2 linked regions of the Thermobifida halotolerans genome follow. The protein of the gene in region 1 interacts with the protein of each later gene in a pairwise test. Links are inferred from orthologs where the notes say so. Each region holds a gene or a part of one and is shown on either strand. Other genes may lie near its edges. The genes, in order: ftsZ and rlmN.

The links.
Region 2: the proteins of ftsZ (region 1) and rlmN interact in binary tests that used the Escherichia coli proteins (3 or more experiments, as listed by UniProt). The link is inferred for Thermobifida halotolerans from one-to-one orthologs.

The regions. Positions count from the first base shown.
Region 1 is NZ_CP063196.1:664,318-678,538, reverse strand. What follows is about bases 11,260-14,095. They hold ftsZ (cell division protein FtsZ), read right to left. Parts: upstream 13,463-14,095; coding sequence 12,056-13,462; downstream 11,260-12,055. Other genes in these bases: NI17_RS02970 (cell division protein FtsQ/DivIB), read right to left, coding at 13,843-14,095; pgeF (peptidoglycan editing factor PgeF), read right to left, coding at 11,260-11,973. Also shown: NI17_RS24345 (alpha/beta fold hydrolase), read right to left, coding at 1-904; NI17_RS03030 (TetR/AcrR family transcriptional regulator), read right to left, coding at 991-1,584; NI17_RS03025 (RluA family pseudouridine synthase), read right to left, coding at 1,640-2,566; NI17_RS03020 (signal peptidase II), read right to left, coding at 2,563-3,129; NI17_RS03015 (divalent-cation tolerance protein CutA), read right to left, coding at 3,357-3,623; ileS (isoleucine--tRNA ligase), read left to right, coding at 4,002-7,184; NI17_RS24340 (hypothetical protein), read right to left, coding at 7,277-8,473; NI17_RS03000 (DivIVA domain-containing protein), read right to left, coding at 8,535-9,410; NI17_RS02995 (YggT family protein), read right to left, coding at 9,542-9,847; NI17_RS02990 (cell division protein SepF), read right to left, coding at 9,887-10,411; NI17_RS02985 (YggS family pyridoxal phosphate-dependent enzyme), read right to left, coding at 10,530-11,252; more of pgeF, read right to left, coding at 11,254-11,259; more of NI17_RS02970, read right to left, coding at 14,096-14,221. UniProt on the Escherichia coli protein: Essential cell division protein that forms a contractile ring structure (Z ring) at the future cell division site. The regulation of the ring assembly controls the timing and the location of cell division.
Region 2 is NZ_CP063196.1:65,460-79,787, forward strand. The notes cover bases 4,880-7,822. They hold rlmN (dual-specificity RNA methyltransferase RlmN), read left to right. Parts: upstream 4,880-5,773; coding sequence 5,774-6,871; downstream 6,872-7,822. Other genes in these bases: NI17_RS00365 (suppressor of fused domain protein), read right to left, coding at 4,880-5,584; NI17_RS00375 (YqaA family protein), read left to right, coding at 6,896-7,363; NI17_RS00380 (Lrp/AsnC family transcriptional regulator), read right to left, coding at 7,526-7,822. Outside these bases: rpsB (30S ribosomal protein S2), read left to right, coding at 1-635; tsf (translation elongation factor Ts), read left to right, coding at 693-1,529; pyrH (UMP kinase), read left to right, coding at 1,667-2,425; frr (ribosome recycling factor), read left to right, coding at 2,481-3,038; NI17_RS00355 (phosphatidate cytidylyltransferase), read left to right, coding at 3,042-4,001; NI17_RS00360 (hypothetical protein), read right to left, coding at 4,070-4,444; more of NI17_RS00365, read right to left, coding at 4,502-4,879; more of NI17_RS00380, read right to left, coding at 7,823-8,020; NI17_RS00385 (PucR family transcriptional regulator), read right to left, coding at 8,137-9,747; NI17_RS00390 (aspartate aminotransferase family protein), read left to right, coding at 9,866-11,155; NI17_RS00395 (CoA-acylating methylmalonate-semialdehyde dehydrogenase), read left to right, coding at 11,237-12,739; NI17_RS00400 (hypothetical protein), read right to left, coding at 13,004-13,264; NI17_RS00405 (carbon-nitrogen hydrolase family protein), read right to left, coding at 13,474-14,280.

The sequences.
Region 1 (14,221 bases):
GGAAGGGCAGCGTCTCGGGTTCGGCGCGGGTCACCGCGCGGGGCAGGCGGCGCAGCACACCGACGGGCATGAAGCGGCGCGGCGCGCGCACTCCCAGGTGGGTGGCGAGGTGGTCGACGAGTTCGGGCAGGTTGGGGGTGGTCTCGTCGAGCACCCAGTGGGCGCGCACGCCCCCGGTGTCGCGTTCGGGCACCTCAGTGAGGAAGCGGGCGAGGTGGTCGACGGTCACCACCGGCACGAAGGTCGCGGCGTCGCCGGGCAGCAGCGGCAGCCGCCCCGCCCACAGGTTCCGGACGGTCTCGGCCAGACCGATGTACTGCCCGGCCTCCCCGGTGATGGAGTCGCCGATGACCGTGCTGGGGTTGACGACGCTCAACGGCAGGCCCTCGCGTTCGGCGAGGGCGCGGACCGCCGCGTCGGCCTCGGTCTTGGACGCCTCGTAGGCGCCGTGGTCGCGGTAGAGCTGTGCGATCCCGGCCGGGTCCGTCGGCTGCGCGGCAGCCCGGTAGCCGGTGAGGTGGACCACGCGACGCAGTCCGGCCAGCCCCGCCGCCCAGGTGACGGTGTGGCGGGCGCCGTCGACGTTGGCGGCACGCGCCTCCCGCCGTGTGAGGCCGAAGCGGAACAGCGACGCGCAGTTGTGGACGTCGCGGATCGACTCCAGGTGGTGTGCGGCGGTGTCGTCGAGGTCGAGGCCGGGTCGGGTGATGTCGACGTGGACGGCGCTGAGGCGGTCCACGGGGGCGTCGTGGGCGCGCAGCCAGTCGCGCAGTTCCCGCTCGCGGGCCGGACCGCCGCGCATCCCGGCCGCGACGGTCCGGCCGCGACGCAGCAGTTCGGCGAGCAGCCAGCGGCCGATGAACCCGGTCGCGCCGACCACGAGAGTGTCAGGCCGTGCGGACATACTTCCTCCTGTGTAGACCGATCTACATATTCTTGGGTCGCAAAAACCCCGGGACCGGGGAGCGGCGACGCCGTCCCGGCCCCGGGTCAGTTCCTGACCAGCAACCGCACGGCCGCCTCGCGCGCCCGGTCGAGCGGTTCGGTACTGCGGGTCGCGCGCGCCAGCAGCAGCGCCCCCTCGATCAGGGAGAGCGCCGACCACGCGTCGGCCTCGGCCTCACGAGGGCTCCATCCCTCGGCCGCCAGGCGGTCGGCGAGGACCGCCTGCCAGGACGCGTAGACCCTTCGGCAGACGGCGTGCACGCGGTCGTTGACGGCCGCGACGTCGAGGGCGGTGGTGGCCAGCGGGCAGCCCTTGGCGAAGCCCGACTCCTCCGTCCTGGCCGCGAAGACACCGACCAGGCGCCGGACGTACTCGGCCAGGTCGGCGCTCTCCTCCGAGAGCGTTCGCAGCAGCGCGGCCACCTCCTCCCCCGCCCGCTCCAGGGCGGCGGCGACGAGCTCGTCCTTGCCGCCGGGGAAGTGGAAGTACAGGGACCCGCGGGGCGCCCCGCTGACCGCGAGGATCTGGTTGAGCCCCGTACCCGAGTAGCCGTGTGTCTCGATCAGTTCCCGCGCGCCGTCGACGAGGCGCTCGCGTGTCGCCGCTCCCCTGGTTCCCATACCGAGATAGTAGACCAATCTACATATTCTGTCGCGGCCACGCTCTCTCCCGGAGGGTGGGGCCGCGACGGGACTACTCCTCGCGCAGCAGGTGCAGCGCCTTGTCCAGGTCCTCCGGGTACGGGCTGGTGAACTCCACCGGGCGGTGCTCGGTGGGGTGCTCGAAACCCAGGCGGACCGCGTGCAGCCACTGGCGGCGCACCCCCAGCCGCTCGGCCAGGGTGGGGTCGGCCCCGTACAGCAGGTCGCCCACGCACGGGTGCCGGGTGGCCGCCATGTGCACGCGGATCTGGTGGGTGCGGCCGGTCTCCAACCGGATCTGGAGCAGGCTGGCCGCGCGGAACGCCTCCACCGTGTCGTAGTGGGTGACCGACGGCCGCCCGCCCGAGACCACCGCGAACCGGCCGTCACCCGAGGGGTGGCGGTCGATGGGCGCGTCGATCGTGCCGCGCAGCGGATCGGGGTGTCCCTGCACCAGCGCGTGGTAGGTCTTGTCGACCGTGCGCTCCTTGAAGGCGCGCTTGAGGACGCTGTAGGCGGTCTCGCTCTTGGCCACCACCATCAGGCCGGTGGTGTTGGCGTCCAGGCGGTGCACGATGCCCTGCCGCTCGGCCGCGCCGCTCGTGGCGACCGTCACCCCCGCCGCCAGCAGCCCGTCCAGCACCGTCGGCCCGGTCCAACCCTGCGTGGGGTGGGCGACCACGCCGACCGGCTTGTCCACCACGACGATGTCGGCGTCCTCGTAGACGATGGTCATGCCCGGCACCGGTTCGGGGCGCGGCGCGGGCGCGCTGGGCGGCGGAGGCAGCGTGACGTCCAGCCACGCCCCGGCGCTCACCCGGTCGGACTTGGCCGCCTCGGCTCCGTCGACCAGGACGTTGCCCTCGGCGATCAGGTCGGCGGCGCGGGTGCGCGACAGGCCGAACATGCGGGCGATCGCCGCGTCGAGCCGGTCGCCCTCCAGCCCGTCGGGCACCGGCATGCTTCGGTGGTCACTCACGCTTCGTCTCCTCGCGTCGGGGTGCTCGGGGTCTTGTCCGCCTCGCGGGTGCCGTCGATGTTGATCCCGCGGAAGGCCAGGAGGACGGCGAGCACGCCGCCGCACACGATCGCGGAGTCGGCGATGTTGAACACCGGCCAGTAGGGGATCTGGATCCAGTCCACGACGTGGCCGTACATCGGGGACGGCGGGCTCAGCAGCCGGTCGAGCAGGGTCCCCGGCGCCTCCGGGCCCACCAGTGACGACGACAGCTCCCTGGTGTTGGGACGCCAGATGCGGTCGATGAAGTTGCCGGTGGCGCCGCTGAGGATCAGGCCGAGCGCCACCGCCCACCCCGCGCTGCGCAGCCGGGGCGCCGTCCACAGGATGTAGCCGATGACGGCCACCACGATCAGGCTGAACACCCACGTCATGCCGGTGCCGATGGAGAACGCCGCTCCGGGGTTGAACACCAGCGTCAACCTGAGCAGTCCACCCAGCAGCTCCACCGGGTCGTACGGCGAGAAGCGCGCCAGCGCGATCTCCTTGGTGACGAAGTCGGCGACCAGGGGGACGGCGGCCACGGCCAGCAGCAGACCGATCCGGCGCGGCCGGACCGGCGGGGAAACGTCATCGGTCTTCTCGGTGCCCCGGTCGGGGTCGACGTCACTCAGCGGAACTCCTCAACGTGGGTCGCGGCCCGCCGACGCCTCCGGATCTCGCGGCCGTCCGTTCCCCGGTCCGCGCGGCGTGCGGGCCAGAATCATTGTATTCACCCCCGCACACCGCCCTCCCGCGTCGGCGAGCGCGGCTACCGCTCGACGTGTGTGAAGCCGCCGTAGTCCTCGGCGAGCGCGGACAGGCCGTCCTCGTCCATGGCGGCGGGGGCGCCGCCCGGTCCGGTGCGCACCTCGATCACCCAGTCGACGTCCTCGGCGTCGTCCTCGCCCGCGAACATGTCGCGGTGCACCGTGCAGGGCGCGTACCCCTCCTCCAGGAGTTGTCCGGCCAACTCCTCGGCGTCCTCGCGTTCGGCCAGCGTCACCAGGACGGCGCCCTCGGGGGTCGCTCGCGTCACCTGAGCCCTCCTCGGTCTCGCGGGTTCCGGAGCGAGTATGCCCCCGTCAGGTCACGACCGGAAAACACCGCGATCCGTGTTCCGCGGTGGGCTATCCTCGAGCCAGCAAGGCGTTGATGGGGACGAGTACCGGCGGACACAGCCCGAAGCGACCCGGGGACGGTGCGAGCCCGGGGGTATGCCCGCGCGGGAAGATCACCCCGGAGCCGCCGGAAGAACGGCGTCCCGCAGCGGACGCCCAGTAGAACCGGCAGCGTCAGGAACGAAGTGGGACGCGCGGCCGACAACGGCGGCGCGGCCAAGGAGGGTGGTACCGCGGGGCCTCCTGCCTCGTCCCTCCGTCAGGTGACCGACACCCCTGATGGAAAGGTACGCCACGTGTCGAAGGAGTCGACCCGACCGTTCCCCGCGCTGCCCGCCCAGATCGACCTGCCCTCGATGGAGCGCGAGGTGCTGCGACGCTGGACGGAGCAGAAGGTCTTCGAACGGTCACTGGAGCAGACACAGGGCGGCCCGAACTGGGTGTTCTTCGAGGGTCCCCCCACCGCGAACGGCACCCCCGGCGTGCACCACGTCGAGGCGCGCGTGTTCAAGGACGTCTTCCCGCGCTTCAAGACGATGAAGGGCTTCCACGTCGACCGCAAGGCCGGGTGGGACTGCCACGGCCTGCCGGTGGAGGTCGCCGTGGAGAAGGAACTGGGGATCTCCGGCAAGAAGGACATCGAGGCGTTCGGCGTCGCCGAGTTCAACGCCCGCTGCCGCGAGGCGGTGCTGCGCAACGTGGACGCGTTCACCGAGATGACGCGCCGCATGGGCTACTGGGTCAACATGGACGAGGCCTACCGCACCATGGACCGCGAGTACGTGGAGTCGGTGTGGTGGGCGCTCAAGCAGATCTGGGACAGGGGCCTGCTGGTGCAGGACTACCGGATCAGCCCGTACTGCCCGCGCTGCGGCACCACGCTGTCCGACCACGAACTCGCGCAGGGCTACGAGACCGTCACCGACCCGTCGGTGTACGTGCGCTTCCCGCTGACCTCCGGCCCGCTGGCCGGTGACGCGGCGCTGCTGGTGTGGACCACCACCCCCTGGACCCTGGTGTCCAACACCGCCGTGGCGGTGCACCCGGAGGTGGACTACGTGGTGGCCACCGACGGCTCCGAGCGGCTGGTCGTGGCCGAGCCGCTGGTCGGCGCGGCGCTCGGGGAGGGCTGGGAGCTCACCGGGCAGCGGTTCAGGGGCGCCGACATGGAGCGCTGGACCTACCGGCGCCCCTTCGAACTGGTGGAGTTCGACACGGCCGCGCACTTCGTGGTGCTCGCCGACTACGTCACGGTCGAGGACGGCACCGGCCTGGTCCACCAGGCCCCCGCCTTCGGCGCCGACGACATGCAGGTGTGCCGCGCCTACGGGCTGCCGGTGATCAACCCGGTGCGTCCCGACGGGACCTTCGAGGAGCACCTCGACCTGGTGGGCGGAGTGTTCTTCAAGACCGCCGACAAGACGCTGGTCGCCGACCTGAAGGAGCGCGGCCTGCTGTTCGCGCACCTGTCGTACGAGCACAGCTACCCGCACTGCTGGCGCTGCCACACCGCGCTGCTGTACTACGCGGTGCCCTCCTGGTACATCCGCACCACCGAGATCAAGGACCGGCTGCTCGCGGAGAACGCCGCCACCAACTGGGTTCCGGCCAACGTCAGGGACGGCCGCTACGGCGAGTGGCTGCGCAACAACGTCGACTGGGCGCTGTCGCGCAGCCGCTACTGGGGCACGCCGCTGCCGATCTGGGAGTTCCCCGACGGCCGGCGGATCTGCGTGGGCTCCCTGGAGGAACTGGGCGAGCTGAGCGGGCAGGACCTGTCCGGCCTCGACCCGCACCGGCCCTACGTCGACGACATCGTCATCCCCGACCCCGACGCCGACCCGTCGCTGCCGCTGGAGCAGCGGGTGGCCCGCCGTGTGCCCGAGGTCATCGACGTGTGGTTCGACTCCGGAGCGATGCCGTTCGCGCAGTGGGGCGCCCCGCACCGCAACCTGGAGAAGTTCGAGGCGAACTTTCCCGCCCAGTACATCTGCGAGGCCATCGACCAGACCCGCGGCTGGTTCTACTCGCTGATGGCGGTCAGCACGCTGGTGTTCGGCCGCTCCTCCTACGAGAACGTGGTCTGTCTGGGCCACATCCTCGCCGAGGACGGCCGCAAGATGAGCAAGCACCTGGGCAACATCCTGGAGCCGATGCCGGTGATGGACCGGCACGGCGCCGACGCGCTGCGCTGGTTCATGGCGGCCAGCGGGTCGCCGTGGATGCCGCGCCGGGTGGGGCATGCCGTGCTGGAGGAGATCGTCCGCAAGGTCCTGCTGACCTACTACAACACGGCGTCCTTCTTCACCCTGTACGCGGGCGCGGGCGAGGGGTGGAGCCACGAGCGGCTCGCCGACGCGCCCGCCCCGGCGGAGCGGCCGCTGCTGGACCGCTGGCTGCTGTCGGAACTGCACTCGCTGATCAGGACGGTCGACGACGCGCTGGAGCGGTTCGACCCGGCGGCCGCGGGGCGCGCGCTGACCACGTTCGTCGACGACCTGTCCAACTGGTACGTGCGCCGGTCGCGCCGCCGCTTCTGGGCGGGCGCGAACACGCCCGAGGGCGCGTCGGCGTTCGCGACGCTGTTCGAGTGCCTGGAGACCGTCACCCTGCTGATGGCTCCGATCGTCCCGTTCCTGACCGACCACGTGTGGCAGGCGCTGCGCCGTCCGGACGCGCCGGAGTCGGTGCACCTGGCGTCCTGGCCGGTGGCCGACGGAACGCTGATCGACCCCGAACTGTCGGCGCGGATGGCGCTGGTGCGCCGCCTGGTGGAGCTGGGACGGGCCGCCCGGGTGGACTCCGGTCGGCGGGTCCGCCAGCCGCTGGCGCGGGCGCTCGTGGGCGCCCGGGGCTTCGAGGCCCTGCCCGAGCAGTTGCGGGCGCAGATCGCCGAGGAGCTGAACGTGGTGCAGCTCGACCCGCTGTCGGTGGTCGGCGGTGACCTGGTGGACTACTCGGTCAAGCCGAACTTCCGGGCGCTGGGCAGGCGGTTCGGCAAGGGCACCCCGCAGGTCGCCAAGGCGATCCAGGCCGCCGACGCCAAGGCGCTGGTGGAGGGGCTGCGCGGCGAGGGGTCGGCCACCGTGGACGTCGATGGTGAGCCGGTGGCGCTGTCCGCCGAGGAGGTGCTGGTCACCGAGCAGCCGCGCGAGGGCTGGGCGGTGGCCTCGGAGTCCGGTGAGACGGTGGCGCTGGACCTGGAGTTGACGCCGGAGCTGCGCCGCGCCGGGCTGGCCCGCGAGGTGGTCCGTCTGGTGCAGGACGCCCGCAAGTCCAGCGGTCTGGACATCTCCGACCGCATCGACCTGTGGTGGTCGGCCACCGACGAGACGACCGCGCAGGCGATGACCGAGCACGCGGAGACGATCAGCGGCGAGGTGCTGGCGGTCTCCTTCACCGAGGGCCCCGGTGAGCCGGACGCTCACGAGGTGGTCTCGGAGGAGTTCGGCATCACCCTGCGGCTGCGCAGGGCCTGACCCGCCGGAGGTTTCGGGGCCGTGGACCGACCGGTTCGCGGCCCCGTTTCCGTTCTGCCGGGCCGGTCGGCGGGGCGGCGCGCGGGAGGAGGTCAGTCCTCGGGGTCCTTGGAGGCGGCCGTGCCGCCGTGGGGCGCGTCCGCGGAACCGGTCCCGGTGTCCGGGGAGGGGGTGCTGTCCACTCCGGCGGGACTGTCGTCGTCGGAGGTGTCGGAGGATTCGGCGGCCAGTTCGTCGCCGGTGGGGGTCCAGCGGGCGGCGAGCGCGGCGATGGCCGCGGCGGAGACGCTCCTGCTCTCGCTCTCCTCACGGGAGGGCAGTGAGAAGGGCGGGGCCCATTCGGCGGGCTCGCGGAAGGCGACCTCGGCCGTGTCGTCGGCGTCGGCGGTGCCGACCGGTCCGTCCTCGTCCGCGTCCGCTGCGGCGGAGTCGTCGGAGCCGGTGGTGTCGGAGTCCGTGTCGGGGCCGGTCGCCGTCGCGTCGTCGGCCGGGACGGGGGCCTCGTCGTCGGCCCGCTCCGGCTCCTCGGCCTCCCGGCCGGTCACCGGTCCGAATCCGGCGTCCTCGTCGCCGGCCACCCGGTCGGCTTCGGCTTCGGCGTCGGCTTCGGCGTCGACGGCGTCCTCCTCGTCGGCGTCACCGACCGGAGAGGACCCGGGCCCGTCGTCGCGGGCGTCGCCTCCGGTCCGGGCAGCCGCCTCCCCGTCGGCCACCGGTCCGGGGCCGACGTCGTCCTCGTCGTCCCACTCCGTCCGGGTGGTCGTGTCCTCGGGACGCTCGACCGTGGTCGCCCCGCTCGGCTCCGGCACGGCCGGTTCGGTGTCGGAACCGTCCGCACCGGACGGCGCGGGGGCGACGTCGGGAGGCGGGGAAAAAGCCGCCCGCACCGGTCCGGAAACCGGCGCGGGTGCGTGGGCATCGGCTGCCGCGGTCGTGTCCTCGAAGCCATGGACAGCCGCGGACGGGCCGCCGACGCCGGCGGCCGGGGCCACCGGACCGGTGGCCACCGCCATGGCAGGAGGGTGGACGGACGCCTTCCCCAAACCGTCCGTCCGAGCCTGTCCCGCCATGGTCCCGTGGACGTCGGCACTCCGGTGACCGGGCAGCGACTCCGTGCGGCCCTTCCCGAACAGGGTCCTCCTGTTGCGGACGAACTCCACCGCGAGCAGTACGGCGGACAGGCCGCCGAGTCCGAGCGCGACGTTGACCAGAGTCAGTTCTGCGAGCGCCAGTGCCATGCCGATCACGACAAACGCCGCCACGACCAGCACCAGGCAGACGATGATCACCGGGTGAATGCCTTCTCAGGGTTCATGGATCGAGTGGGACTTGGTACCGCCGACCGCCGGTTCAGTGGCGGTCGTGCGGGTCACCCGGGTGGTAGCCGTGCGGCGCCGGTTCGGGTGAGGCGAACGGGTTCGTGGAGCCCGAGCCGGGTCCGGCGTGCTGCAGCGACGGACTGCCGCCGGTGGGAGGCGACATGGTCTGGAAACCGCCCGTGGTGTTCGGGTTGTTGCTGTAGTCGGGCGCTCCCTCGTTGAGCTCCCTCAACTGCCGCTCGAAGTAGTCCTTGAGGCGGCTGCGGTACTCGCGCTCGAAGTCCTTGAGCGCCGCGACCTTGTGCTCCAGCTCGTCGCGCTGCTGCACGAGCGACCCCATGACCTGGCGGTGGCGCTCCTGGGCGTCGCGGTCCAGGTTCTCCGACCGGGCGCGCGCCTCGTTGACGATCTGCTCGGCCTGGCGGCGGGCCTTGCCGAGAATGTCCTCGGCCTCGTGGCGGGCCCGTCCCAGCGTCTCGTCGGCCTCACGGCGGGCGTCGGAGATCGCCTGGTCGGCGGTCTGCTGGGCGAGGGCGAGAACGCGGGCGGCGGTGTCCATGTTGTCGTCGCCGCCGGGCAGCCCCATGGGCGGGGCCGCGGCCTGGGCCGGCTCGGGCTGCTGCTGCCGCATCGGTTCGGGCTGCTGCCGCATCGGCATCTCGGGCTTGGGGGCTTCCTGAGGGGCAGGGGGTTCCTGGGGCTGGAAGTCGTTCATTCCCGCAGGGGGCACCTTGCCGCGCAGGCACTCCGCCAGCTTGCCGCGCAGTTCCTCGTTCTCCTGGATCAGACGATCGAGTTCGGCTTCGACCTCGTCGAGGAAGGCGTCGACCTCTTCTTCGTCGTATCCCGGCCGCAGCCGGGTCGTACTGAACTGTTTATTGCGTACATCCGCAGGTGTCAGCGGCATGTTCGTCTCCTTGGCGCGCTTGGACTCCGTCCGTAGGGACGCTACCTGATCGTGACCTTATGGCACTCCAGATCATGACCAAGACTCATGTATCGGAACCGGAGCCTACCTTTCTGCTGTCTCGGGTCTCGCTACACGGTCAGGACAGACGTCACGACCTGGAGGAGGATCGTCACCACAAGGAACAGGATCATGAAGCTCAAGTCGAGCGCGACACTCCCCAACCGGATGGGTTTGATGAAGCGACGCAGGAACTTGAGCGGCGGGTCCGTGATCGTATACGTCGTCTCGGCCAGAACCAGGACCAATCCGGCAGGCCGCCATGACCTGGCATACATCTGAACCAAGTCGAACACCAGCCGCCCGATCAGCAGAAACAGGAAGAGGTATAGGACGAAGATCAGAACGTTGCCGAGCACGACTTGGACGATGTTCACTCCCGTACTCCGGCTGCCTTACTGGATGCGTGTGCTGCTCTAACTCTGATTGAAGAATCCTCGCTCAGCGATACGTGCTTTGTCTTCAGCGGTCACCTCAACATTAGCCGGAGACAACAGGAACACCTTGTTGGTCACGCGTTCGATGCTGCCGTGCAGGCCGAAGATCAACCCCGCCGCGAAGTCGACCAGACGCTTGGCGTCACTGTCGACCATCTCGGTGAGGTTCATGATCACCGGAATGCCTTCACGGAAATGCTCTCCGATAGTACGCGCTTCGTTGTAGGTCCGGGGATGGAGTGTCGTGATCCGGGCGAGATCAGCGGTGGCGGGCACGGCGGGGACGGTGGGGCGCCGTTCGTTGCGCGACGCGGGGTGATCGACCGAATCCGTCACGGAGTCGCCTCGGGCGTCGTCACGGGGAGCGCGGTCTCGAACGGGCCGCTCGTCGAGGGCCTCGTCGAAATCCTCGAAGTCATCGTACTCGTCCGCATAACGGTGATCGTAACGGTCGTCCTCCACGAGGCCGAGGTAGACCGCCATCTTGCGCATCGCGCCGGCCATCTCTTGTCCTCCGTCGTCCCTGTGGTGATTCACCGCAGATGACTTGTCGATGGATTCGGTCCCCGTCCACCCCCTGAGCGGAGGGAACAACGTGTGCCCCAGGGTCCATCTGGGGACATTACCCCACGATCAACCCCCGATCGCCAAGCAACGCCGTACCTATTCTCAGGTGTGTCGCGCCCCGCTCGACCGCGGCTTCCAGGTCACCGCTCATCCCCGCGGAAATCACCGTGGCATGAGGGTAGCGACCCCTGATGTCGTCGGCGACCGCATTAAGACGGTCGAACGCTTTCAGCGGATCGCCGTCGCGCGGCGCGACGGCCATCACCCCGCCCAGGGACAGTCCCTCCTCGGCCTCGATCGCCTCGGCCAGCGCGGGCACGTCCGCGCAGTCGGCGCCGCCGCGGGGGCCGATCACCCCCCGCGCCGACTCGGGGTCCAGGTTGACCTGGACCAGACAGGTCAGCGCGCGCCCCTCGGCGCGGACCCGCCGTCCCAGCTCCGTGACCAGCCGCGGCCGGTCCACCGAGTGGACCACGTGGGCGTAGCGCACCACCGAGCGCACCTTGTTCGTCTGCAACTGTCCGACGAAGTGCCAGGTGAGATCGAGATCACGGCATTCGGCGGCCTTCGGGGCGGCTTCCTGGTCGCGGTTCTCGCCCACGTCGCGCACTCCCAGACCGGCCAGGACGCGCACGTCGGAGGCCGGGTACTGCTTCGTGACCGCGATGACGCGGACCTCCTCGGCCGCGCGCCCGGCCGCCGCGCAGGCGGCGGCCACCCGCTCCCGCACCCGGTCCAGATTCGCGGCGATCTCCGCGCGGCGCGCGTCCTCGCTCATGTCAGGCCTTCCAGATGTATCCGGCGAACCGACCCGTGGTCGCATCCCTGCGGTAGGAGAACAGGTCGGTGCTCTCTCGGGTACACCGAGCATCATGGGTGACGTTGGTCACTCCGAGTCGCTTCAACTGTGCCGTGACCCCCGCCCGGATGTCCACTCCCGGAGTGCCCGCGTCAGTGGTGCACCGGGCCTCGGGCACACTGCGGGCCACCTCCTCCTGCAACTCCTCGGGAACCTCGTAGCACCGCCCGCAGACCACCGGCCCGAGCAGCGCGGCGCACCGCTCGGGACGCGCGCCGTGCCGCTCCATCTCCGCCACCAGCGACGCGACCACACCCGCGGCCATTCCCGGCCGCCCCGAGTGCGCCGCGCCGACGACCCCCGCCTCGGCGTCGGCGACCAGCACCGGCAGGCAGTCGGCCACCAGGACCGCGAGCGCCAGCCCCGGCACCGTGGTGACGACGGCGTCGACGTCCCCGGCGGGACCGGAACCGGTCACGGTCACCGCGTCGGCGCCGTGCACCTGGTTCATCCACACCACGTCACGCGGATCGAGTCCGAAGCCCCGCGCGGCCCGCCTCCGGTTCTCGGCGACCGCCTCGGGGTCGTCCCCGACGTGACCGCCCAGGTTCAGGGTGGCGTAGGGTTCCCGGCTGACTCCGCCGTCGCGTCCGGTGAATCCGGCTCGCACACCCGGGGCCAGCTCGATCACGGTGCTCATACCGGCGAGCACCTCCTATCCGATTCGTGGGGGAGCGAACGGCGGTGGGAACCGGTCCGCCGCGCGGACCGGTCGGCGTGCGCTACTTGAGGAAGTCCGGGACGTCGAGGTCGTCGCCCTCGTCGAAGACCACGCGCCGCCGCGGCGTCGGGATCTCGCTGGTACGGGAGAAGGGGCTGTCGGAGGTCCGCGGACGGCCGTAGCCGCTGTCGCCCACCGCGTGGATGCCCCCCGGCCGGTACGGCCGGTCGTCGTCGCGGGACTCCTTGGGCTCCTCGGGTGCGGCGTCCGCTGCGGGCTCGCTCGCCCGCGGCGGCTCCGCCTTGGGCGGCTCGGGCGCGGGCCCGGGGTCCCGGACCGGCTCGGGCGCCGGGCGGGAGACGGACTCGGGCAGGGACGGCCGGGAGGCGCGCGGAGGGTCGGCCGGGCGCGACGGCGCCGCGGGCGGCGCGGCCGGGGCGGAGGGGGCGGGCGGCTCGGGGCGCCGCTCCGTCGGAGGCCGCGGCGTACTCGCCGCACGGGACGGGGGCGCCGCCTCCACCTGGGGTTCGTCGAATCCGGCCGCGATGACCGTGACCCGCACCTCGTCGCCGAGCGCGTCGTCGATGACCGCGCCGAAGATGATGTTGGCCTCGGGCGCCGCGGAGTTCGCCACGAGTTGGGCGGCCTCGTTGATCTCGAACAGGCCCAGGTCGGAACCGCCCTGGATGGACAGCAGCACACCGTGGGCGCCGTCGATACTGGCCTCCAGCAGCGGCGAGGAGATCGCCATCTCGGCCGCCGCCACGGCGCGGTCGTCGCCGCGCGCCGAACCGATGCCCATGAGCGCCGACCCCGCCCCCGACATGACCGACTTGACGTCGGCGAAGTCCAGGTTGATCAGGCCCGGCGTGGTGATCAGGTCGGTGATGCCCTGCACACCCGACAGCAGCACCTGGTCGGCGGCCTTGAACGCGTCCAGGACGCTGACCTGCCGGTCGGAGATGGACAGGAGTCGGTCGTTGGGGATGACGATGAGCGTGTCGACCTCCTCACGCAGCATCGCGATCCCCGACTCGGCCTGGGTGGCGCGCCGCTTGCCCTCGAAACCGAAGGGGCGGGTGACCACACCGATGGTGAGCGCCCCCAGGGACCGGGCGATGTTGGCGACCACCGGGGCTCCCCCGGTTCCCGTGCCACCGCCCTCCCCCGCGGTCACGAAGACCATGTCGGCGCCCTTGAGGACCTCTTCGATCTCCTCGCGGTGGTCCTCGGCCGCCTTGCGTCCCACATCGGGGTTGGCGCCCGCGCCCAGACCACGGGTGAGTTCGCGGCCGACGTCGAGCTTGACGTCGGCGTCGCTCATGAGCAGCGCCTGAGCGTCGGTGTTGATGGCGATGAATTCGACGCCCTTGAGACCCTCTTCGATCATGCGATTGACGGCGTTGACACCGCCGCCGCCGATCCCGACGACTTTGATGACCGCGAGGTAGTTCTGCGGTGCTGCCACGACGAGGGGCCTTTCCGCTCGCTTCTTGCCAACTCCGCCGATCCCCCGGGAAGAGCGACCGTGGGGGGCGTCCCTCCCGGGTCCGGATCGACGCGAAAGCTGTCCGGTTCTGCCTGCTTGCCAGTCCCGAGCACTTCCTCGGGGAACGCTCGGAACATGGGGTCACGGACCGTGCGGGCACGTCCGCGGCCCCGTCCGCATCACGGAGGATGCGGAAGTACTTCGTACTTATGTCAACTAAAGACTGTGCTTCCTGACAGTAAGCCGCCACCCTGGTAACGGGCAACTAACCACCGGCTTCAGCCTATCGGCGTGTCGCGCGGGCAGGTGCTGGGCGCGCCGCCGTACGGCGCTTCGCCTCCGGCACCGTGACGGTCGTCTCACCGGACGACCGCGACCCCCGCGGCGCTCACGTCGTAGTGGCGTCCCGGATCGGGCGGGTGCTGCTCCAAGAGCACCTCCAGCGCCCGGGCCTTGTCGGCTCCCCGCTCGCTGTCACCCCACATCACGGTGGCCCCGCCGACGAGTTCCAACGTGATCCGGGCCCGGTCGGTCGCCACGACGGTGTCGACCGCGTCGACCAGGGACTCGGGCAGCGCCCCGACCACCCGGGCGCTCTCGGCCACCGCGGGGTTTCCCCGCACCTCGCCGGTGACCCGGACCAGGGGATAGCCCTCGGGCCGGGTGTCGGCCTCCTCGACCCGCACCCCCTCGCGGTCCACCAGGTGGTAGCCGCCTTCGACCGAGAGAGCCAGCACC
Region 2 (14,328 bases), 590 kb from region 1 along the record:
GCCGCGTCGGCATGCCGTTCGTCAACCAGCGCTGGCTGGGCGGCATGCTCACCAACTTCTCCACCGTGCACAAGCGGCTGCAGCGCCTCAAGGAGCTGGAGGAGGTCGACTTCGACGACGTCGCCTCCTCCGGGCTCACCAAGAAGGAGCTGCTCGGGCTGCGCCGCGAGAAGGAGAAGCTGGAGCGCACCCTCGGCGGTATCCGCGACATGTCCCGCGTGCCGAGCGCGGTGTGGATCGTGGACACCAAGAAGGAGCACATCGCGATCAGCGAGGCCCGCAAGCTCAACATCCCCGTCGTGGCGATCCTCGACACCAACTGCGACCCCGACGAGGTCGACTACCCGATTCCGGGCAACGACGACGCGATCCGCAGCGTCAGCCTGCTGACCCGGGTGGTCGCCGACGCCGTCGCCGAGGGCCTGATGATCCGCTCCGGTGGGACTCCGGGCGAGGAGAAGGCCGCGGAGGAGCCGCTGGCCGAGTGGGAGCGCGAACTCCTGGAGGGCAAGAACGAGGCTCCGGCCCAGGAAGCGGCTCCGGCCGCCGAGACTCCTGCCGCCGAGGCCCCGGCCGCCGAGGCTCCGGCCGCCGAGACTCCGGCCACCGGGGTCGAGGACGCCCAGGAAGCCTAGGCCCCTCCCGCAATCCTTCCCTTCCGATCCACTCCTAGCGGATAGAGATACGAAGCTATGGCGAACTACACCGCCGCCGACGTGAAGCGGCTGCGCGAGCTCACCGGCGCCGGCATGATGGCGTGCAAGAAGGCCCTCGAAGAGGCCGGCGGCGACTTCGACAAGGCCATCGAGGCCCTGCGGATCAAGGGCGCCAAGGACGTCGGCAAGCGCGCCGAGCGCACCGCCGCCAACGGGCTGGTCGCCCTGGCCGCGGACGGCGACACCTCCGCCGTCCTGCTGGAGCTCAACTGCGAGACCGACTTCGTCGCCAAGGGCGAGAAGTTCCAGCAGTTGGCCGCCGACCTCGCCGAGTTCGTGGCCCGCACCGACCCGAGCGACGTTCCGTCCCTGCTCGCCTCCGAGTACGCCGACGGCAAGACCGTCGCCCAGGTCATCGAGGAGAACAGCGCGGTCATCGGCGAGAAGCTGGAACTCCGGCGCTTCGCCAGGCTCGAGGGCGCCTACGTCGCCAGCTACATGCACAAGTCCGACCCCGACCTGCCGCCCACCCTGGGTGTCCTGGTCGAGCTCGACAAGCCCAACGCCGAGGTCGCCAAGGACCTGGCGCAGCAGATCGCCGCCCTGGCTCCGAAGTACGTCAGCCGCGACGACGTGCCCGCCGAGGTCGTCGAGAACGAGCGCCGCATCGCCGAGGCCACCGCCCGCGAGGAGGGCAAGCCCGAGAAGGCGCTGCCCAAGATCGTCGAGGGCCGCGTCAACGGGTTCTTCAAAGATGCGACACTGCTCGGTCAGCCGTTCGTCAAGGAGAACAAGAAGACGGTCCAGAAGGTCGTCGACGAAGCCGGTGTCGCCGTGCGCCGCTTCGTGCGCTTCAAGGTCGGCCAGGCCTAGAGCTTCTGCGATGATGGAGGTGTCGGGACGTATTCCCCCGGCACCTCCGTCAGATCTGGACGGTGTGTGAGCCTCCTGGAAACCCAGCGGGTTCGCGCAGGACAACCACCGGGGGAACCAGAAGGGGGCCGATCTCCATGCCGGACAACGAGGGACAACACGTCGTGGCCAGGCGTGACGGCGGATGGAAGCGCGTGGTGCTCAAGCTGTCGGGGGAGGCGTTCGCGGGCGACGACCAGCTCGGCATCTCACCCGAGGTCGTCGGCTACATCGCCCAGGCGATCGCCGAGGCGGTCTCCAAGGGCATCCAGGTGGCCGTCGTCATCGGCGGCGGCAACATGTTCCGCGGCGCCGAACTGTCCCAGGGCGGCATGGAACGCAGCCGCGCCGACTACATGGGCATGCTCGGCACCGTCATCAACTGCCTCGCGCTGCAGGACTTCCTGGAACGGCTGGGGATCGAGACCCGGGTGCAGACCGCCATCCACATGAGCCAGGTCGCCGAGGCCTACATCCCGCGCCGCGCGATCCGACACCTGGAGAAGGGCCGCGTCGTCATCTTCGGCGCGGGGCTGGGGGCGCCCTTCTTCTCCACCGACACCGCGGCGGCACAGCGCGCGCTGGAGATCGGCGCGCAGGCCGTGCTCAAGGGAACCCAGGTCGACGGGGTCTACGACTCCGATCCGCGCAAGAACCCCGCGGCGGTCAGGTTCGACCGTCTCGACTACAACGAAGTGCTCACCCGCGGCCTGAAGGTCATGGACGCCACAGCGGTGAGTCTGTGCATGGACAACGGTCTGCCGATCGTGGTCTTCGACCTGATGGGCCAGGGCAACATCCTCCGTGCGGTGCAGGGGGAGAAGATCGGCACGGTCGTGTGTCCCGCGGACGTCTGACAGGTCTGCCCAGTCCTCGAACAACTCCGGCAAAGCGACACACGGGAGTCCCGAAATGATCGAAGAGACCCTCCTCGAAGCAGAGGAGAAGATGGAGAAGGCCGTCCTCGTCGCCAAGGAAGACTTCGCCTCGATCCGTACCGGGCGTCCCAGCCCAGCCACCTTCAGCCGGATCTCCGTCGAGTACTACGGCACGATGACCCCGGTCAACCAGCTCGCGTCGTTCCAGGTGCCCGAGCCGCGCATGGTGGTCATCTCGCCGTTCGACAAGTCGGCGATGTCGGCCGTCGAGAAGGCGATCCGCGAGAGCGACCTGGGGGTCAACCCCGCCAACGACGGCAACGTCATCCGCGTGGTGTTCCCCGAACTGTCGGAGGAGCGCCGCCGGGAGTACGTCAAGGTCGTGCGGGGCAAGGCCGAGGACGGCAGGACGTCCATCCGCAACGTGCGCAGGCACGCCAAGGACGCGATCGACAAGGCGGTCAAGGCCGGCGAGATCGGCGAGGACGAGGGGCACCGCGCCCAGAAGGAGTTGGAGTCGCTCACCCACAAGTACGTGACTGAGATCGACGAGCTGCTGAAGCACAAGGAATCAGAGCTGCTCGAGGTCTGATCCTTGTCCAACTCCGATTCCTTCGAGGGTGCGACGCCGGAACGGGGTGGTGACGACGCGTTCTCGTCCGGTGGGACCGGACCGGGAGCGAACGACTCCTCTGACGCCCACGAGAAGCGCTTCACCCTGCACAAACCCGACGGCCGACCCGTGCGCGCCGGACGCAACCTGCCGCTGGCCATCGGCAGCGGGCTGGCGCTGGGCGCTCTCGTCTACGCCGCGATCGTGCCGTACCCGCCCGCGTTCACCCTGATCACCTCGATCGCGGTGGTTCTGGGCGTGCGCGAACTGCGCAGGGCCTTCGCCTCCCGCGGTGTCCACCTGGCGCTGATCCCGATCGTCGCGGGCGGTGTGGCCATGCAGGCGGCGGCCTTCTTCGGCGGTCCGCTCTGGCTGGTCGGAACGCTCGCGGTGGCGTCGATCCTGGGTCTGGTGTGGCGACTGCGCGGCGGCGCCGAGGGATACGTCCAGGACTCGACGGCCACCCTGTTCACCCTGGTGTACCTGCCGCTGCTGCTGAGTACCTGGCTGCTGCTGCTGGCGGAGCCCGACGGCCGCTGGCGGCTCATCGCCTTCATCGTCGTGACGATCAGCAGCGACATCGGCGGCTACTTCGCGGGCATCCTGTTCGGCCGCCACAAGATGGCCCCGGTGATCAGCCCCAACAAGACGTGGGAGGGCTTTGCCGGATCGGTGCTGGGCTGCATGCTCGCGGGGGCGCTCACCGTCCACCTGATGCTGGACGGTCCCATATGGGCCGGACTGGTGCTCGGCGCGGCCGTCGTCCTGGCGGCGACCGTGGGAGACCTGATCGAGTCGCTGATCAAACGCGACTTCGGCCTCAAGGACATGGGCAGTTTCATGCCGGGACACGGCGGGCTGCTGGACCGGGTCGACTCGCTGCTCATCGCCGGACCGGTGGCGTGGGCCGTGCTGAGCCTGCTCGTTCCGGTCGCGGGATGACACCCGACCGCAGGGGGCCGCGACACCTTCGTGTCGCGGCCCCCTCCCCGTTCGGGGCGGCGTCCCGGTCACTGCGCCGCAGGACCCTCCGAGCCGGTCGAGGACTCCTCCAGCAGCCGCTGCCCGCAGATGCGGCAGCGCAGGGCGTGCTTGGGGTTGGGCGCCCGGCACGCCGAGCAGGAGACGGTTCCCAGGCCCTCGTCGATGGCGCGTGCGACGGAGCCCAGCCGTTCGTCGGTGGCTGCCACGTGGGCCGCGCACAGGCCCTCGCAGAACGGCACCACCTGGTCGGGTGAGAGCGTCAACCGGCGGCCCTCCCGCGTGGTGACCCGGTAGACGTCGCGCCCCTGGTCCTCGTGGAAGGTCAGCAGCCCCTCCTGCTGGGCCAGCCGGAGCAGGGTACTCAGGTGGGCGTAGGTGCCGCGCTCGAGCAAGGGAAACACCCGATCTTCCTTCCGTCCGCATGGTGGTGGGGAGAACGACCAGGTTAGACCGTGGTATCAGCCCAGGACCCAGCTGCGCCCCTCCGCGGCGAGTTTGGCGATGAGGGTCTCGGCGTCGTGCTCCTTGGCGAACAGGTGCTCGGGGCGGGTGATGGGCACCACCCACAGCCAGTTCACCGGGTCGCCGTGGAAGGTCAGTCCCGACAGGTCGGGCGGGGGAGCCCAGCTCGGATCGGCCAGCACGCCGGGGTCGGACACCAGCAGCACGGCCGTGTGGTTGCCGCGCAGCGGCGAGTCCTCGCCGCTGTCCAGCCACTTGACGCTGTGTCCGGGTCCGAACCAGGTGACCGCGCGCCACGGGAAGGTGCCCAGCCAGCGGAAGATCCGGGCCGCCAGGTGCGCGGGGGCGGTGGTGGCCAACGCCAGTTCGATCCGCGCGTAGGCGGAGGTGTCGGCCATGTACCGGTCCAGGGTGGGCATCCGCTGGCCGCACATCCCCACGGTGCTCAGGACGGTGTAGGGCCGCTCGGGGGTGGGTGGACGCTCGGAGACGCGGATCAGCGGGTCGTGGCCGTCGGAGACGTCCCAGTAGTGTCCGGCCGGTCCCACCGTCCTGAGGTGGTTGAACACCGAGCGCTGCACGCTGCGCCAGGCGCCCTGGGCGGCGCGCCAGGACCAGTACGCCTCGGCGTGCACCACCCTGGGCCACAGCTGTGCCGCCACGTCGTCCAGGGCCCAGGCGTAGGCGCTGCGCCCGATCGCGTCACGGGAGTAGCCCGGCAGACCTCGGTCGGCCTCGGCCCATCCGGGGATGATCGCCAGCAGCCCCTCCTCGTCGAGCAGCGCCACCCCGTCGCCTTCCTCGAACCACACCACCCGCAGCCGGTCGGCCTCCAGGGGGGAGCGGCCCTGCGGGTGCTTGGTGTAGGCCGCGGGCATCAGCGGCGCCTGCCCGGCGTAGAGCCCCGACGGGTCGCTGGTCTCGGGCGCGATCTCGTGGTTGGCCAACCAGACCGGGACACGCACCTGCCCGCGCGGGTCCAGCAGGTAGGCGGCGGTGGTGTGGGTGTCGTACTCGACGATGACACGGCGGCTGCGGTACGGACTCGTCTCGTCGAGGAGAATCCGGGGGGTGGCCACACATTCCTCCTCGTTACTCGATCACCGCACGATGGCCTGCCCGCGCCGCATAGTATGGACGGCAGTGCCGGTTCGGGGGCGCCGCCACCGGGCGAAAGCGCCGTGGTCGGCTCCAATTATCGCGCACCGCCCGTTCCCCCACCGCCTCAACCGACGACAGACACCTTTTTGCGATCTGGATCTGAATCCATGCCTGCTGAGCTCACCTTCGTAGCGCCGCGCCGGGCCAGACCGCCCCGGCACCTCGCCGACCTCGGCCCCGAGGAGTGCCGGGCCGTGGTCACCGAGCTCGGTGAGAAGCCGTTCCGCGCCAGGCAGTTGGCCCAGCACTACTTCGGCCGTCTGGAGTCCGACACCGCGCGGATGACCGACCTCCCGGCCTCCGCGCGCGAGCGGCTGGGCGAGGCGCTGCTGCCCCGACTGCTCACCCCGGTCAAGCACGTCACCTGCGACAACGGCATGACCCGCAAGACGCTGTGGCGGGCCTTCGACGGGGTGCTGTTCGAGTCGGTCCTGATGCGCTACCCCGACCGGGTCACCCTGTGCGTGTCCTCCCAGGCCGGGTGCGGCATGAACTGCCCGTTCTGCGCCACCGGCCAGGCCGGACTCACCCGCAACCTGTCCACCGGCGAGATCGTCGACCAGGTCGTCTCGGTCGCCCGCGACCTGGCGCGCGGCGAGGTCGCCGGCGGTCCGGGGCGGATCAGCAACATCGTCTTCATGGGCATGGGCGAGCCCCTGGCCAACTACCGGCGGGTGCTGGAGGCGGTGCGCCGCATCACCGATCCGGTCCCCAGCGGTCTGGGCATCTCCCAGCGGGGCGTCACCGTCTCCACGGTGGGGCTGGTTCCGGCGATCGAGAAGCTCATCGCCGAACGGCTCCAGGTGCGGCTCGCGGTCTCCCTGCACGCCCCCGACGACGAGCTGCGCGACGAGCTGGTCCCGGTCAACAACCGGTGGAAGATCGCCGAGGTCCTGGACGCGGCCTGGCGCTACGCCGACACCACGGGACGCCGCGTCTCCGTCGAGTACGCCCTGATCCGCGACATCAACGACCAGGCCTGGCGCGCCGACCTGCTCGGCAGGCTGCTGGCGGGGCGGCTGGCGCACGTCAACCTGATTCCGCTGAACCCCACACCGGGGTCCAAGTGGACGGCGTCGCGGCCCGAGGACGAGCGGGAGTTCGTCCGCAGACTCCAGGCGCGCGGCGTCTCGGTGACGGTCCGCGACACCCGGGGGCAGGAGATCGACGGCGCCTGCGGCCAGCTCGCCGCCACCGGGGCCTGACCGGTCCGGGGCGGGAGGCTTCACGTGGCCGAGAGCTGTCTGGCTTTTCTGATCGCGCTGGTCTCCGCGCTGCTGCCGTTCATCAACATCGAGGTGTACCTGCTCGGTATGGCCACGCTGGTGGGCGAGGGGTGGCTGCTGGCGGCCGCGGTGGCGGCGGGAGCGGGGCAGACGCTGGGCAAGGTGGCCTACTACTTCATGGGGCGGGGAGTGCTCACCGTTCCGTGGCTGCGCCGCAGGGCCGAGACTCCCGGCAGGTGGAGTGCGCGCGCCGCGCGCTGGCGGGAGCGGGCGCAGGGACGTCCGGTGTGGACGGCCGGGCTGCTGGCGGTCAGCTCCCTGGTCAGTGTGCCGCCGTTCATGGTGGTGTCGGTGCTCGCCGGGACCGTGCGGATGCCGTTGCCGGTCTTCCTGGCGGTCACCATGGCGACCCGCACCGCCCGTTTCGCCCTGCTGGTCTACGCCCCGGGCGCGGCGCTGGCCCTGCTCTGAACACGTGCGGGGGCGGTCCCGGCCGAGGGAGGTCCGGAACCGACGCGAGGTGTCGGAGAACCTCGGCTCACGGAGGGCAGTTCCGGGTGGCCCCTGGGACCGGGGCCGCCCGGAGCCTCCTCGGGGCGGCCGCACCGGGTCTCCTCCGTGTCGTCCAAAGAGCTAGCGCGTTCCCCAGGCGTAGGTCTGTTTGCGCAGCTTCAGGTAGAGGAAGGACTCGGTGCCGGTGACCGTGGGGACCGCGCGGATGCGGCTGAGGATCTTCAGCAACTGGTCGTCGTCCTCGGCCACGACCTCCACCAGCAGATCCAGGGAGCCCGCGGTGATCACCACGTACTCGATGCCCTCCAGGTCGGCGATCTCGTCGGCCACGGCGTTGAGGTCGCCGCTGCAGCGGACGCCGATCATCGCCTGGCGTTCGAACCCCAGCATCATCGGGTCGGTGACACCCACGACCTGGACCACGCCGCCCTCGAGAAGGCGCTGGACACGTTGGCGCACCGCGGCCTCGGACAGGCCGACGGCCTTGCCGATCGCCGCGTAGGAGCGCCTTCCGTCCTCCTGGAGCTGTTCGATGATCCGTTTGGCGGTGTCGTCGAGAACCACGCTGCCGCCGTTGCGGCGCGGCGTAGACGTCGACTCCCTTCCCTCGGCCACCTGGTCCTCCGCTATCGGTTGTGCCTGTCGAGCAGATTTCATGAATTGGTTGTCCAGAGTACTCCTGGCAACGAAATCAAAAGTGCTCTTGTGTTTCGCGGCGGTTGCAGACGACCTTATCGGGACAAACGGTCCCGTACGGCGTCCAACGCCAGCAGCGCGACGTGCAAAGACAGGCAGGTTTCCACCGATTCCAGGTCCGCATCGAGAATGTGTGAGATGCGTCGCAGTCGTTCGTAGAGGGCGGGACGCGACAGGTGGGCCCGCGACGCGGCCAGGGCCTTGTTGCGTCCGGCGTCCAGGTAGTGCCGCAGGATCGCGGTCAGGTCCTCGCCGTGCCGGGCGTCGTGGGCCAGCAGCGGTCCCAGTTCGCGCTCCACGTAGGTCTGCAGCCGCTCGTCGTCGCGGAGCAGATGCAGCAGGCCACGCAGCCGCAGGTCGGGAAGCCGGTGGTAGGGGCGGGAGTCGGAGCGCCGCGCGGCGACGTCGCTCACCTGCCGGGCCTCCAGGAAGGAACGCCGCACCTGGCGGATGCCGTCGACGGGCGAGCCCACCGCGATCACCGTCTCCGTGCCGACGCGCTCGTGGACCAGCGGGGCGAGCCGGTCCAGGCAGCGCTCCACGTCCTCCTCGGGCGGCGCCGCCAGCAGGACGCCCACCCGGATGTCGTCCAGTGAACCCACGAGGGCGGGCAGTCGCAGCTCACGGCAGATCCGGGCCGCGCCCTCGGCCACGTCGGAGAGGCGGGCCTGCGTCGCCAACCCGGTTCCCGCGTCGCGCAGCCGCAGCACCACGGCGACCAGGGTGCGGCCGGTCAGCGGAACGCCGACGGCGCGCGCACGGACCAGCGCCTCCTCCGGATCGGAGTAGGCGCGGTCGATGATGCCCGCGATGATCGTGCGGTGCGTCTGCCGTTCCAGGCTCTCCCGGTGCCGCTCCAGCAGTCTTCCCAGGGCCAGCGTCGTCGCCGCGCGTTCGACCAGCACGGTCTGGACGGGGGCGGGGGAGGCGCCGCAGACGAGGATGAGCCGCCCCCAGTCCTGGCCGCGTGCGCCCACCATGGTGACCAGCCAGCCCGTCACCGGGTCGTGGACGGTCCGCCTGGTGTTGCGCACCGACCGGGACCGGCTCTCCCACGAGGTCAGCAGGATCCCGGGGTCCTCCCCGTTGAGGTCGCAGGCCAGCACCTGGTGGGTGAGGTTCTCCAGGACCACGGGGCAGCCCGACAGCCGGGCCGCCTCACGGAGCACCCGGTCGGGCGGAGCGCCCTCCACCGACAGGTCGGTGAAGACGGTGTGCAGCCGTTCGGACGTGCGCAGCTCCGCCAGTTGCTCGCTGACCACGCGGCTGTGCACGGCCTCGGTGATCTCCACGAACCGGGTCTCGCGCTCCAGGCAGACGACGGGGACGCTGGTCTCGCGGGCCGCCTCCAGCAGCGCCTCGGGCAGGCCGTGGCGGTACTTGCGGCCCAGTTCCACGGCGATCCCGCTGATGCCGACCCCGGCGAGGTCGGTGACGTAGCGGCGCAGCGCCCCGTCGTCGTCGGGCATCGCGATCCCGGTGGTCAGCACGAGTTCGCCACCGCGCAGCAGGTGGGCCAGGTCGGTGACCTCGGCGACGTGCACCCACCGCACGGGCACGTCGAGCCGGTCAGCCCCCACCACGACCCGGGGACGGGCGCGCCGCACCACGGGCAGGTCGAGTACTTCGGCGAGTGAGGGCAGCACAGGCCGAGTGTACAAACCGGAGACGACCGCCCCGGTTTACACCATGTAAGCCACCGGTCGCGAAAATCGTCACCCTGTCGCTGGTCAAGGCGGGTGGGCAGCGGTGAGACTGGAGAGCATGTCGGAACTGCTCGCGCGCCACCGCGCGGTCATGCCCTCGTGGCTGGCCCTGTACTACGAAACGCCCATCGAGATCGTCAGCGGCAAGGGGAACCGGGTCGTCGACGCCGACGGCAACACCTACCTCGACTTCTTCGCCGGGATCGTCACCAACATGATCGGCTACGACGTGGCGGAGGTCAGGGACGCCGTCGAGGCGCAGCTCGCCCGGGGCGTCGTGCACACCTCCACCCTGTACCTGCTGCGCGGACAGGTGGAGCTGGCCGAGAAGATCGCCCGCCTCTCCGGCATCCCCGACGCCAAGGTGTTCTTCACCAACTCCGGCACCGAGGCCAACGAGACCGCGCTGCTGCTGGCCACCCACGCGCGCGGCAGCGACCAGGTGCTGGCCATGCGCAACAGCTACCACGGACGCTCGTACGGCACCATCGCGGTCACCGGCAACCGGGGCTGGAAGAACTCGTCGCTGTCCCCGCTGAACGTGCACTACCTGCACGGCACCGACCGCGCCCACCCCGCCTTCGCGCACCTGTCCGACGCCGAGTACGTCGACGTCTGCGTGGCCGACCTGCGGGAGGTGCTCAGTACCACGGCGCCGGACGTGGCCTGCCTGATCGCCGAGCCCATCCAGGGGGTCGGCGGGTTCGCGATGCCCCCCGACGGCCTGTACGCGGCCTACAAGGAGGTCCTGGACGAGCAGGGCATCCTGTTCGTCTCCGACGAGGTGCAGACCGGCTGGGGACGCACCGGCACCAGCTTCTGGGGGATCGGCAACCACGGTGTCACCCCGGACATGATGACCTTCGCCAAGGGACTGGGCAACGGCTTCGCCGTCGGGGGGCTGGTGGCCCGCGGCGACCTGATGGACGCCCTGCCCGCCAACGGGGTCTCCACCTTCGGCGGCAACCCGGTCGCCACCGCCGCGGCCAACGCCGTCCTCGACTACGTCCTCGACCACGACCTGCAGGCCAACGCCGCGCGCCTGGGCCCGGTGGTGCTGGAGCGGCTCGCGCCGCTGACCGGGCTGTCCACGGTGGGCGCGGTGCGCGGCAGGGGGCTGATGTTCGCCGTCGACATGGTCGACCCGGCCTCCGGGGCGCCCAGCCCGACACTGGCCGCCGCGGTGCTGGAGAAGACCCGCGAACTCGGGCTGCTCGTCGGCAAGGGCGGCCTGCACGGCCACACCCTGCGCATGGCGCCGCCGCTCACCCTCACCGCGGAAGAGGCGGAGGAGGGGGCGGGCATCCTCGTCGAGGCCGTCACCTCGGTCGACAGCACGGCCGCCTGAGCCGTCCGGGACGCGGCGCCTCCCGCACGGGCCGCGTCCCCCTCTCCGGATTCCACACCCTCCTCACGAAGAAGGTTCCTGTTGTCCAGCAACCACGTGTCCCACTGGATCGGCGGCAAACCCTGGTCCGGACCGGCCGAACGCCGCGGCGACATCCACAACCCGGCCACCGGGCGCGTCTCGGGAACGGTCGACCTCGCCGGAGCGGCCGAGGTGGAGGCGGCGGTGGCCGCCGCCAAGGCGGCCTTCCCGGGCTGGCGGGACACCTCGCTGTCCCGGCGCACCGAGATCCTGTTCGCCTTCCGAGAACTCGTCCGCTCCCACCGCGACGAACTGGCCCGCACCATCAGTGCCGAGCACGGCAAGGTCGTCTCCGACGCGCTGGGCGAGGTGTCCCGCGGACTGGAGGTCGTGGAGTTCGCCTGCGGCATCCCGCACCTGCTCAAGGGCGGCTACTCGGAGAACGTCTCCACCCGGGTGGACGCCTACTCCATCCTCCAGCCGCTGGGCGTGGTCACCGGGATCACCCCGTTCAACTTCCCCGCGATGGTGCCGATGTGGATGTTTCCCGTCGCCATCGCCTGCGGCAACACCTTCGTGCTCAAGCCGAGCGAGAAGGACCCCTCGGCGTCGGTGCGCCTGGCCGAACTGTGGGCCGAGGCGGGCCTGCCCGACGGCGTGTTCAACGTGGTGCACGGCGCGAAGGAGGCGGTCGACGCGCTGCTGACGCACGAGGACGTCAGGGCCGTCAGCTTCGTCGGGTCCACACCGATCGCGCGCCACGTCTACTCCACGGCCGCGGCCCACGGCAAGCGGGTGCAGGCGCTGGGCGGCGCCAAGAACCACATGGTGGTGCTGCCGGACGCCGACCCGGACCTGGCCGCCGACGCGGCGGTCTCGGCGGGCTTCGGCTCGGCGGGGGAGCGGTGCATGGCGATCTCGGCGGTCGTGGCCGTCGGCGGGATCGCCGACGACCTGCTGGCCGGGATCAGGGAGCGGGTGGGACGGCTGCGTGTGGGCCCCGGCGACGACGCGCGCAGCGAGATGGGCCCGCTGGTGACCCGGGAGCACCGCGACCGGGTCGCCTCCTACCTGGAGTCGGGTGTGCGCGAGGGCGCGACCCTGGCGGTCGACGGTCGAGTGCACCCGGTGATCGGCGGCGAGCGCGACGGCTTCTGGCTGGGGCCGTCGGTGCTGGACCACGTCACTCCCGAGATGTCGTGCTACCGCGACGAGATCTTCGGGCCGGTGCTGTCGGTTCTGCGCGTCGACTCCTACGAGGAGGCGGTCGACCTCGTCAACACCAACCCCTACGGCAACGGAACCGCGATCTTCACCAACGACGGCGGCGCGGCGCGGCGCTTCCAGAACGAGGTGGAGGTGGGCATGGTCGGTATCAACGTGCCCATCCCGGTGCCGATGGCCTACTACTCCTTCGGTGGCTGGAAGAACTCGCTGTTCGGTGACTCGCACGCGCACGGGACGGAGGGGGTGCACTTCTACACCCGCACCAAGGCGGTCACCGCGCGCTGGCTCGACCCCAGCCACGGCGGCGTCAACCTCGGATTCCCCACCAACGGGTGAGGTCCGCGCTCCGACGAAACGGAGGTCCCGCGTACGAATCGACAGGGAATCACGCCACTGGCGATCGTTCGCCTACTACTCGGAGTATCGTTGTTGCCGGTTCGCCGCTCCCGCAGCAGCCGTCTTCGGCGGGGTGTCGGCAGTGGCGGAAACCATTGAAGTGCGCCCAATTCCCTCCCCCCCTCCGGTGATCGGGCGCACTCCGAAGGGGTGCTCCGGGCAGCCTCTCCCCCCGGTCCGGAGCACTCCTTTCCACTCCGCTGCTCAGTGGGTCGCGAGCAGGTGCTGCTCGAGCGTGTTGGTGTGGTGGTCAAGGGCGAGCTGCGCGCACTCGGCGCAGCCGTAGACCGGAGCCCCGTCGGGCAGCACGCCCAGTGGATGGCGTGGTCTCGGCCACCTCGCGTGGCAGACGACGCAGGCCTCCCCCATGGCCTGCGCGTCGCTGAGTCCTTCTGGTGTGAAGACGTGGCCGTCGTCCTCGTCGGCGGGCACCCCGCGTTCGCACATGATGCTCAGACCGCTCAACGTCCCTACTCCCCCCGTGGCACAGGACAGTCGCGGATCAATCAGAAAAGGCGTCGGTGATTGGATTCAATCAGACGTGACGTGCTCGCTGAATAAAGCAGAGCCAAAACTGTGACCTTGAGCTTAGTGACACTGACTCTGCGTAGTCAAAATTGGGGCCGCCAATCGGACTTTTGGTGACAAGAGAGGATAAGGCGGCAAATTGGGTATCACGTGGGTTGTTTCGGTGAGACGGCAAAACGCCGGAGCGCCAGGGCCGGATTGACCTCGCGCACCTCCGCCACCCGTCCGGACTCGGCCTCCGCCACGGCGACGCCCTCCTGCTCGCCCAGAGACGTCACCACCACTCCCATCGGGTCCACGATCATGCTGTTTCCCGACCCGGTCGGCGCGCTCTGCCCCGCCGCCGCGACATAGAGGGTGTTCTCGACGGCCCGGGCGCGCACCAGAACGCGCCAGTGCTCCTCCTTCAACGGCCCGGGGACCCACTCCGCGCCCATCGCCACCACCTGCGCCCCGGCGTCGGCGAGTCTGCGGGTGACCTCGGGGAAACGCAGGTCGTAACAGGTCTGCAGGCCGAAGACGAGCCCGTCGACGGTAAACACCGGCGGATCGGTGACCTCCCCCGGACGCACCACCGCGGACTCGGCGAACCCGAAGGCGTCGTACAGGTGCAGCTTGCGGTAGCACGCCACCGGTTCGGCGTCGGGGCCGACGGCCACCGTCGTGTTGGAGAAGCGCTCCGGTTCGTCCAGCGCCTCGTTCACCCCCGCCACGACGTACACGCCCGACTCCCGCGCCAGCTCCCGCAGCCCCGACACGTAGGGGCCGTCCAGGGGCTCGGCGGACTCGACGAACCTCCGGTCGGTGGCCGGGGCGGTGAACATCGCGTACTCGGGCAGCACCACCACCCGCGCGCCCCGGTCGGCGGCCGAACGCACCAACTCACCGGCCCGGACCAGGTTGGCCCGCTTGTCCGTTCCCGGCGCGAACTGCGCGACGGCCACCGCGACCATGCTGCTCTCCCTCACCGTGCGGCTCTTCTCCGTTGACCGCGACCCTAC